Regions from separate parts of the Tropicimonas omnivorans genome, predicted to be linked through region 1. Evidence: riboswitches for the same ligand, from Rfam matches in the RefSeq annotation. Region 1 holds a riboswitch; the other holds the start of a gene.
What was found. Region 1 has a riboswitch for thiamine pyrophosphate ahead of RM543_RS17330 (YkoF family thiamine/hydroxymethylpyrimidine-binding protein). Riboswitches for the same ligand answer to the same signal wherever they lie in the genome.

Region 1 (4,791 bases):
GCCCTCGAACTCTTCGAGCAGGACATGGTCGGGGTGAAGGGCTACGACGCCGCCATCCTCGACGTGCTGACGAAGCACCAGGTGAGGATCGTCTCCAAGGTCTCGAACGCCAACACGATCACGCACTATGTCGACGCTTCGCTGTCGGTGATGCGCACGGTCGAGCGGGATCTGGAGGCGCGCTACCCTTCCGCCAAGATTTCCTCGCGGCCGCTCTCCATGGTGTCCGTCATCGGGCGGGACATGAACGGACTTTCCGTCCTGACCCGCGGCCTGAACGCGATTGCGGGTTCCGGTCAGGAGGCCATCGGCGCCTCGCAGGGCCCGCGAAACGTGGACGTCCAGTTCATCATGGACCGCGATGCGCTCGAGCCGGCGGTGGCCGCACTCCACGCCGAACTAATCGAGGGCACGAAGAAGGGCGCCGCGTCGTCAAAGTCCAAGGACAAGAAGGTCCTGCAGGTCGCCTGACCGGTAGGATCTTGTCGAGATGACACGGGGCCGCTCCAGCGATGGGGCGGCCCGTTTCGTGTTCGGAATAGGAGTCGGCGGGTCGCTGCGGGGCCGCGCCCTCGCCCGGTTTTGGGAGGGAGGCGTCGGTGGTCACGAGCGCGACGGCGAGATTCCGCATCGTCAGGATGATCTGACTGCCGCCTCGCATCACCCTGTAGTTGAAGTTTGTCCCGGAAACATGAACTGTTCCTCTGCGACATACCTGGGCGGAACCGGACCTCCCGGCCGCTTCTCCGGATCGTCAGGGAACTTTTGCCGCGAGTGGAGTTGACTCGCCGTATACGGGTAGTTGTGAGGAAGTGTTCATGAATATCAAAGACGCCTCGGCCCTTTGCGGGCTGCCGGCGAAGACGATCCGGTATTACGAGGATATCGGGCTTGTATCGCCCGCCCGCAGCAGCAACGGGTACCGCCACTTCAGCGGGTCCGACACGCACAAGCTGATCTTCCTGGCCCGCGCCCGCTCGCTCGGCTTTTCCATCGAGGATTGCAGGTCCCTGCTGTCTCTTTACGAGAACCGGGATCGTGCCAGCGCCGACGTCAAGCGCGTTGCGGATGCGCATCTGGAGCGGATCGCCGCGAAGATCGACGAACTTCAGGCCCTGAGCCGAACGCTCGGTGATCTCGTGTCCCGCTGCCAGGGAACCGACAGACCCGATTGCCCGATCCTCGACGGGATCGCGGATGAGGCAGGGCAGGCGCCCCGCTCTCCGGCTCAATCGGAACGCAGACGCGAGGAGGTCTAGACGGGCTCCGGCCCTCCCGTCGCCCTTCTCCGGCCGGGCGGTCCGCCGTCGTCTCGCGGCTCTGAGGTTTCCGGCACAGAGGCAGCATGGTTCTTCGTGCCGTGGTCCTCAGCCGCCGAAGACTGTGCCGGATCCAAGGAGGAAGTAGGCGCAGACGCCGGCCGCGCCGAGAGACAACGCGAAGCCGATGGCCATCAGGAGGCCGTCCCGCAATGTCATCGACAGGCCGAACATGGCGATCGCCGCCATCGGGGCCGTGCTCGCGAAGGGAACGAGTTCGAGCGGCGGCACGAGCGCGCAGAGCATCAGGATCACCGCAGCCGAGATGCGCCGGACCCAGCGGGTCGTCAGCGATGAAAGGCGCGGGCCGAACCATCGATCGAGCCAGCGGCCGAGGGGACGCATCTTGTCCATCGCGCCCTGCATCTTGCCGGACGAGACGGAGCGGTTGGACACGAAGGAGGGCAGCCACATGCTGTCCCGCCCTGCCAGGATCTGAACCGCGAAGAGCGCGATGATCAGGGCCAGGAAGGTCGGAACTCCCGGGATGCCTCCGATGGGGGACACCTCGACAATGGCGGGGATGAACAGGAGCGGCCCCCAGCCACGGCCGCCGAAGGCCTCCACGAGCCGGCCCACGGACACCGAGTCGGACTGCTTGGCGGCGTCGTCCAGCCGATCGAGGATGTCCTCCACCGCATGTGTGTTCTCGGTCATCCCGTCTCCTGCCCTGTACGGCGTCGACTGGTCGAACCTGCCGCGGCGCCCGGAAGTTCCGCGTCGGCCGGCATTCGAACGAGGAGGCGCCGGGATCGCGGGCCCGGCGCCGGGTTCGGCTTACGCAGCCTCGCGGGCCGCGCCCTCGGCGAGCTTTGCCTTGGAAATGGCGAAGGCCGCGTCCGCTGCCTCGGCGCCCTTCTTGACGAACTGCTCCGAGAAGAACCGGACATGCTCTTCGGTCGGCTGGAAGTGGTGCGGCGTCAGCGAGACGGACAGCACGGGCACGTCCGCCTTGAGTTGGACGTCCATCAATCCCGAGACCACGGCCTGCGCGACGAAGTCGTGCCGGTAGATGCCGCCATCGACCACGAGCGCGGCGGCGGCGATGGCGTCGTACTCGCCGGTCGCGGCGAGACGCTGCGCGAGAAGCGGCATCTCGAACGCACCCGGAACGTCGAAGGCGCGCACCTCGGCGGTGGCGTCGAGCTCGGCCAGGCGCCGGACGAAGCCATCATGGGCCCGGTCGACGATGTCAGCGTGCCAGCGGGCCTTGATGAAGGCGAAGGTGAGGGATTTTGTCATTGCTCTTTCGGATCCTTGTCACAAGCCAAAATCCCAGAGCGTCACAAGACGGCCGGACAGGCCGGTCGCCTCATTCTCTCCCATCCGGACTATGACCGTCGGCCCCGGAATTTCACCGGATCTGCTGACCCTCCGACGACTCGGAGGCGCTCGCGGGCTATCACCGCCGGTGGGGAATCTCACCCCGCCCTGAGAATGAAGGGAAGATTAAGGACGGACCCCGCGTCACGCAAGAGAGCAGGGCCGCGCAGAACGTGTGCGGGGCGACGCTCCATGGGCCGACCGCGACGCTCGGCTTCCGGCGCGGAGGCTCTCGTCCGGCGTTTGCGCCCGCCTACGCCCCCCTTTACACTTCCTTTCCCCCGGTTCATCTTCCGCCCCGTATCCACCGGGGGTGCTCCGTCAAGCGGGGCTGAGATGTGCGGGATGCCGCACGAACCCTTCAAAGCTGATCTGGGTAATTCCAGCGGAGCGAGGTCTCTACGATGTTCATTGGCGCGCAAGTGTCCCTCTATCCCATGACGTCCGGTTTCGTGGACGTCATCATGTCCTCCCTCGGGGCGCTCGATCCCTACCGCGAGGATCTGAGGATCGAGACGGACGACATGTCCACCCTCATGGTCGGCCCCCCCGAAGCGCTGACGGGCGCGATGCGCGATCTCTTCGCCGCCGCGAGCGGCTCGGGCGAGCACGTGACCATGCATGTTACCCTCTCACGCGGCTGCCCCGGCGAGCCGGACGATCCCTCCTGCCATTGCGAAGCGCTGGTCGAGGCGCAGGACAAGTCACTCGAGGAGCGCCGCCGGATCGCCGCCGCCGCGGTGGCCGACGCGCCCGACCTCGGCGCGCCCATCGACGTGCAGTTCTCGCTCTACGTGCTCGGGCAGGACCGGCACATGGACGAGATCTACGGCTGCATCGACTTCCTCAAGGAGACCGGCGTCTTCCTCAAGTCGAAGAACTTCTGCACCCGGCTCAGGGGCGATGCGGGCGCGGTCTTCGCCGCGATCCGCGAGGCGTTCCTGCGCTTCGGGCCGGCCGAGGGTCACGTCACGATCGATCTGACGGCATCGGCGAACAGCCCCAGCCCCAAAGCCTCCGCGGCCTGAGCGCGGGGACGGCCTGCCCCTGACAGGGCCGGCCCTTTCCCGGCGCGATCCATCATGGCCGCATTCAGACATATCCTGCCGCCCCTCCTTCTGGCGCTGGCCGTCCTTCTCGCATGGGAAGGCTACTGCGCCGCCTCGGAGGTCTCGCCACTGGTCCTGCCGGCGCCGTCCGACATCGTCCGGGCGCTCTGGACGGAGCGCGGCCCGATCTCCGGGCATGCGCTCTCCACCCTGACGGTCACGACCCTCGGCTTTTCCACCTCGGTCGTCTTCGCCTTCGCGGTCTCCGTCGCGCTGCACTTCACGCCGTGGCTGAAGCGGGGGGCGATGCCGCTCTTCGTGGCGAGCCAGACGGTGCCCATCGTCGCGCTCGCGCCCCTGATGGTGCTCTGGTTCGGCTTCGGGCTCTTGCCGAAGGTCCTGCTGGTCATCCTCGTGACGTTCTTTCCGATGCTCGTCAGCCTGCTCTCGGGCTACGCGGCAACGCCGCAGGCCTTCCGCGATCAGCTCGTCTCGATGGGGGCGCGGCGCTGGGACGTGTTCCGGCGGGCGACGCTGCCCACGGCGCGGGAGCCCTTCTTCGCCGGGCTCAGGATTTCGGCGACCTACGCCGTCGTGGCCTCGATCTTCGCGGAATATGCCGGGGCGCGGCGGGGGCTCGGGATCTACATCCTCTCGGCCAAGAACAGCTTCCGCGCGGACCTGGTGCTGTCCGCGGTGGTGGTCTCGGCCACGCTCACGCTGGTCCTTCTGGGGCTCTTGCTGCTTGTCGAGCGACTGACCGGGCGCAGATATCGAAAGGCCGGCCATGTTGGCGCTTGAGGATCTCACCATCCGCATGGACGGGGCGGACCTCGTCCGGCGCGTCTCCTTGCGCCTCGAGGAAGGGCGCATCACCTGCCTGATCGGGCCGTCGGGCTGCGGCAAGACCTCCGTCGTCAAGTGGCTCGCGGGGGTCCTGCCGCCGGGAATGGAGGCCGACGGGCGCGCCAGTCTCGACGCCACCCCCATCGCGACGCCGCATCCCGCGATCTCCTACCAGCCGCAGCAGGACACGCTCTTTCCCTGGCTGACGGTCGCCGAGAACGCCGCGATGGGGCTGGAGATCGCCGGCGCCTCCC
Region 2 (4,791 bases), on a different contig from region 1:
ATCCACGCGCTTGAGTGTCGCCATATTGGTGCAGATGGCGCATCCCTTGTTGCCCGCCTGCGAGCAGCCGAACGCGTCCCGGCTGACCTTCGCGAAGCCGCCGCCACAGCAGGCGCACCTCATCAGACCAGAGAACAGGAACTTTGGCCGACGCCGGTCCCAGACAGGCACTGAGGTTCCCGCGGAGACGAGGGCACCCTGCCGGCTGCGGACCGCCTGCCAGAGCTCGCCCTCCACGATGCGCAACTCGGGGATCTCCGTCACCTCCCACTCGCCCTCGGGGTTCATACGGCTGACGCGCTTGCCCGTCGTCGGGTCCTTGGCGTAGCTGAGCCGGTTCCAGACCTGCTTGCCGACATAGAGCTCGTTGTTGAGGATCCCGGTGCCCCGCAGGCGGTTGCCGTGAATGGTGGACGCACCCCAGGCACCGCCGCGCGGACCCGGGACGCCCTCCGCGTTGAGCTGCTCGGCGATCTTCTTCGGCGATCTTCTTCGGCGATCGTCCCGCGGCATAGGCCTCGAGGATGCGCACGACGACCGCCGCTTCCTCGGGATGGATCTCCCGGTCGCCGCGGATCCGCTCGCCCTCCGCATCCAAGGCGCGGATGGCCCGGTAACCGTAGGTCAGGCCGCCCGCGGATTTGCCGGCGAGAGCCCGTCCGCGCAGTCCTTCGCGCGTCTTCTTCGCAAGGTCCTTGAGAAAAAGTGCGTTCATCGTGCCCTTCAGGCCGATATGCATCTCCTCGATCGTGCCCTCGGTCACGGTCTCGATCGGGATCCTGGCGAATTGCAGCTGCTGGATGGCCTGCGCGGGCCGATCAGCGCCGCTCTCGTCCTGGGTCCAGCCGTCGGTTCCGGCGGCGCGGATCGCCTCGAGATCGCGCCAGTCGTGCCGCTGGCTGAGCTCGAGCTCGTCGAGCAACTGGGTCACGCTGGGGCGCGTGGGCGGCTCGGCCGTACCGATCCTCTCGCCATCCTCCGTGATGTCGAGATCGAAGGTGTTGTCGGCCTCCGCCTGCCGGAGGCGGCGCATCAGGAGGCGCGCAAGGGGCGCCCAGTCGGGGCGGGATGTGGTCTTCGGCATGTCGCAACACTCCATCGCAGCACAAAGGGCCCGGCTGACGCCGGTCTATTCTCGGAAAAAAGGGGGAAGGGGCGGGATCAGTCCTGGGCAGGGTCGAGCCGGTTCAGGATCACCGGCTTCAGATCGGCGGTGTAGATATCCGACTTCACCCGCGGCCAAGGGCCATAGTGTTCAGCTGGAATTACGCTGCCCAATGCAGAACAGCCGTCAATCGCACCAATTGCCTCGCTCACCGGAGCAGCCGAGCTGTAGGGAGCCCGCCGTCGCCGCACCGTTCAGATTCCAAGCAAATCTGCTGGGTCTTCACAGGTTGAAAGTCGGTCGGCTGGCGGGTAGCCTTTCTTCTATTCCGTTGGGGTGCCCTATCCAGGGCTGAGAGGCGCAAGCCGACCCATCGAACCTGATCCGGACAATACCGGCGTAGGGAACGGAGCAAGATCTGACGCGGCATCATACCCGCGGGCTATCGACCTCCATCTCCTATTTCCGGTGGAGGAGATGTCGATGCCATACGCATCCGCACTGACGATAGCAGGCTCCGACAGCGGCGGAGGTGCGGGCATTCAAGCCGATCTGAAGGCTTTTTCCGCACTCGGGGTTTACGGGTCGAGCGCGATCACCGCGATCACGGCACAGAACACCCGAGGCGTTTTCGCCGTCGAGCCTGTATCGCCACAGACTGTCTCCGCGCAGATTTCCGCCGTTCTGGATGACATCCAGCCAGGCGCGATCAAGATCGGGATGCTCGCATCGCCGGAGATCGTCGCCGCCGTCGCTGTGGCGATCGCGGACTATGACGGACCCGTCGTGCTCGACCCCGTCATGGTCGCGAAGTCGGGAGATGCGCTTCTGTCGGAAGACGCCGAAGCGGCGCTGGTCGAAATGCTGATCCCGCGAGCGCATGTCCTGACGCCGAACCTGCCGGAGGCCGCGCGCCTGCTCGGGCGCGCCCCCGCGCGGGACGCGGAGGAAACGGTGGGGCAGGGGCTCGCCCTGCTCGATTTCGGGGCGCAGGCTGTCGTGATGAAGGGCGGTCATGCCGACGGGCCGACCTGCATCGATCGGCTGGTGACGGCGTCCGGTGTAACCACGATGGAGCAGCCGCGGCTCGCCACGCGAAACACGCACGGGACGGGTTGCACCTTGTCCTCGGCCATCGCGGCCGAGCTTGCGAAGGGAGCGGGCGTCGCGGCGGCCGTGCAGAGGGCACAGGCCTGGCTGCATGGGGCGATCCGTGCGGCAGACCGACTGGACATCGGCAGCGGCCACGGCCCCGTCCATCATTTCCACGAGGTCTGGCCGTGACGCAGGCACGCGTCATTGGCGGCGGCGTCGCCGGTCTCTGCGTGGCAACGGAGCTGGTCGCGCGCGGCTGTGAGGTGACGGTCTTCGATCCGTCGCCCCGACCCGGGCCGCATGGCTGTTCGTGGTGGGCCGGCGGGATGCTTGCCCCATTCTGCGAAGGCCAGACGGCCGAGGAACCCGTCGTCCGGCTGGGCCAGGAGGCTGCCGCCTGGTGGCAGCGGCAGGGCGTGACCGTGCATCGACGGGGAACGCTGGTGCTGGCCCTCGGACGAGACCGGCGCGAACTGGACCGCTTCGCGCGGCGCGTGCCGGGGCACGAGATGCTCGATCCGGCGGGGCTGGAGCCGGATCTGGAGGGCCGCTTCGACCGGGCCCTGCATGTCTCTGGCGAGGCGCATCTCGACCCGCGTGCGGCATTGATCCATCTTCGCGACCGGCTGGAGCAGGCCGGTGTCACCTTCATCGCTGAGCCCGGTCGCCCACAGGGGCTGACGTTCGATTGTCGCGGGCTGGCGGCGCGGGACGCGCTGCCTGACCTGCGCGGGGTGAAGGGCGAGATGGCGGTGCTGCATAGCGCCGATATCCGTCTGACCCGACCGGTCCGGCTGCTGCATCCGCGGTACCCACTTTATGTCGTGCCGCGCGCGGATGGGCTGTTCATGCTGGGCGCCACTCAGATCGAAACCGACGACCGGCGGCGCAGCGTGCGGTCCGTGCTCGAACTGCTGTCGGCGGCCTACGCCTTGCACCCGGCCTTCGGCGAAGCGGAGCTGGTCGAGATGGGGGCCGACGCGCGGCCTGCCTTCCCCGACAACCTGCCCCGCCTCGTCCAGCGGGGCGAAACGATCCACGTAAACGGCCTGTTCCGCCACGGCTTCCTGCTGGCGCCCGCCTTGGCGCGGATGGCGGTGGAGGCGGCTTGCGACGGCATCAAACCGGAGTTCTGGCATGAAGATCATGATTAACGGCACACCGACCGAAACGCGGGCGGAGACGCTCGCCGCGGTCCTCGAGGAACTCGGCTTTGGCGACGCCAAGGTCGCTACCGCCGTCAACGAAGACTTCGTCCCGGCCGCACAGCGCGGGCAGGTGTCGCTGGCACCCGGCGATCGGGTCGAGATCGTCACTCCCCGGCAGGGAGGCTGAGATGCATCTTTACGGCTCCGACATAGCATCGCGCCTGATGCTGGGCACCGCGCAATACCCCTCGCCCAGCGTGCTGGCCGAGGCCTTTCGCCGCTCCGGCTCGGGCATCGCCACCGTTTCAGTGCGCCGCGAGGCAGGCAACGAGCGCGCGGGCGCGGCGTTCTGGGATCTGGTGCGCGACCTCGATGTCGCGCTCCTGCCGAACACGGCGGGCTGCCATTCCGCGCGCGAGGCGGTCACGACCGCGCAGATGGCGCGCGAGCTTTTCGACACGCCCTGGATCAAGCTGGAGGTCATCGGTCATGCCGACACGCTCCAGCCCGACCCGTTCGGACTGGTGGAGGCCGCCCGCATCCTGACCGACGAGGGGTTCAAGGTCTTTCCCTACACGACCGAGGACGTGGTGCTTGCCGGGCGCCTGCTCGACGCTGGATGCGAAGTGCTGATGCCTTGGGGCGCGCCGATCGGCACGGGGCTGGGGCTGACCAATATCTACGGCCTCCGCACGCTCAGGGCGCAGTTCCCCGAGGTGCCGATGGTCGTGGATGCCGGGCTCGGCCTGCCCAGCCAGGCGGCGATGGCGATGGAGATGGGGTTCGACGCGGTGCTGCTGAACACCGCCGTCGCAAGGGCCGGCGATCCCGCCGCGATGGCAGAGGGGTTCGCCCGCGCGGTCGAGGCCGGACGGCTCGCCTTCGAGGCCGACCCGATGGAGCCGCGCGACATGGCGGCCCCCTCGACGCCGCTGATCGGAAAGGCGTTCCTCGAATGACCCTCGACCGCTTCTATCCGATCTTCGACAGCGCGGACTGGCTGGAGCGGATGTTGCCGCTCGGAGTGAAGCTGGTGCAGCTGCGCGCCAAGGATCTGGGCGACGCGGAGTTGAGGGCCCTCGTCAAACGGGCGCAGACGCTCTGCCGGGCCCACGGCGCCGTGCTGGTGGTCAACGATCATTGGCGGATCGCGATCGACGAGAGCTGCGACTGGGTTCATCTGGGGCAGGAAGACCTCGACACCGCCGATCTGTCCGCCATCCGTCGCGCCGGGCTGAAACTGGGCATCAGCACCCACGATCATGCCGAACTCGACCGCGCCCTGTCGCTCGCGCCCGACTATGTCGCGCTGGGGCCGGTCTACCCGACCATCCTCAAGAAGATGAAATGGGAGCGGCAGGGGTTGGAACGGGTCACGGAATGGAAACGCCTGATCGGTGAGCTGCCTCTCGTGGCCATCGGGGGGATGACCGTCGACCGCGC

Region 2: another riboswitch for thiamine pyrophosphate. It lies ahead of thiD (bifunctional hydroxymethylpyrimidine kinase/phosphomethylpyrimidine kinase); the one in region 1 lies ahead of RM543_RS17330 (YkoF family thiamine/hydroxymethylpyrimidine-binding protein).

Annotation. Positions count from the first base shown of each region.
Region 1 covers NZ_JAVRHL010000005.1:29,085-33,875, reverse strand. The annotation lists gene RM543_RS17350 (aspartate kinase) at 1-471, shown strand, start outside; gene RM543_RS17345 (MerR family DNA-binding protein) at 819-1,259, shown strand; gene RM543_RS17340 (exopolysaccharide biosynthesis protein) at 1,368-1,976, opposite strand; gene RM543_RS17335 (6,7-dimethyl-8-ribityllumazine synthase) at 2,097-2,561, opposite strand; FMN riboswitch at 2,630-2,762, opposite strand; TPP riboswitch at 2,942-3,053, shown strand; gene RM543_RS17330 (YkoF family thiamine/hydroxymethylpyrimidine-binding protein) at 3,047-3,670, shown strand; gene RM543_RS17325 (ABC transporter permease) at 3,725-4,492, shown strand; gene RM543_RS17320 (ABC transporter ATP-binding protein) at 4,479-4,791, shown strand, end outside.
Region 2 covers NZ_JAVRHL010000006.1:79,765-84,555, forward strand. The annotation lists gene RM543_RS18120 (recombinase family protein) at 1-513, opposite strand, end outside; gene RM543_RS18125 (hypothetical protein) at 734-1,219, shown strand; TPP riboswitch at 1,428-1,528, shown strand; gene thiD (bifunctional hydroxymethylpyrimidine kinase/phosphomethylpyrimidine kinase) at 1,589-2,389, shown strand; gene RM543_RS18135 (FAD-dependent oxidoreductase) at 2,386-3,354, shown strand; gene thiS (sulfur carrier protein ThiS) at 3,338-3,535, shown strand; gene RM543_RS18145 (thiazole synthase) at 3,537-4,307, shown strand; gene RM543_RS18150 (thiamine phosphate synthase) at 4,304-4,791, shown strand, end outside.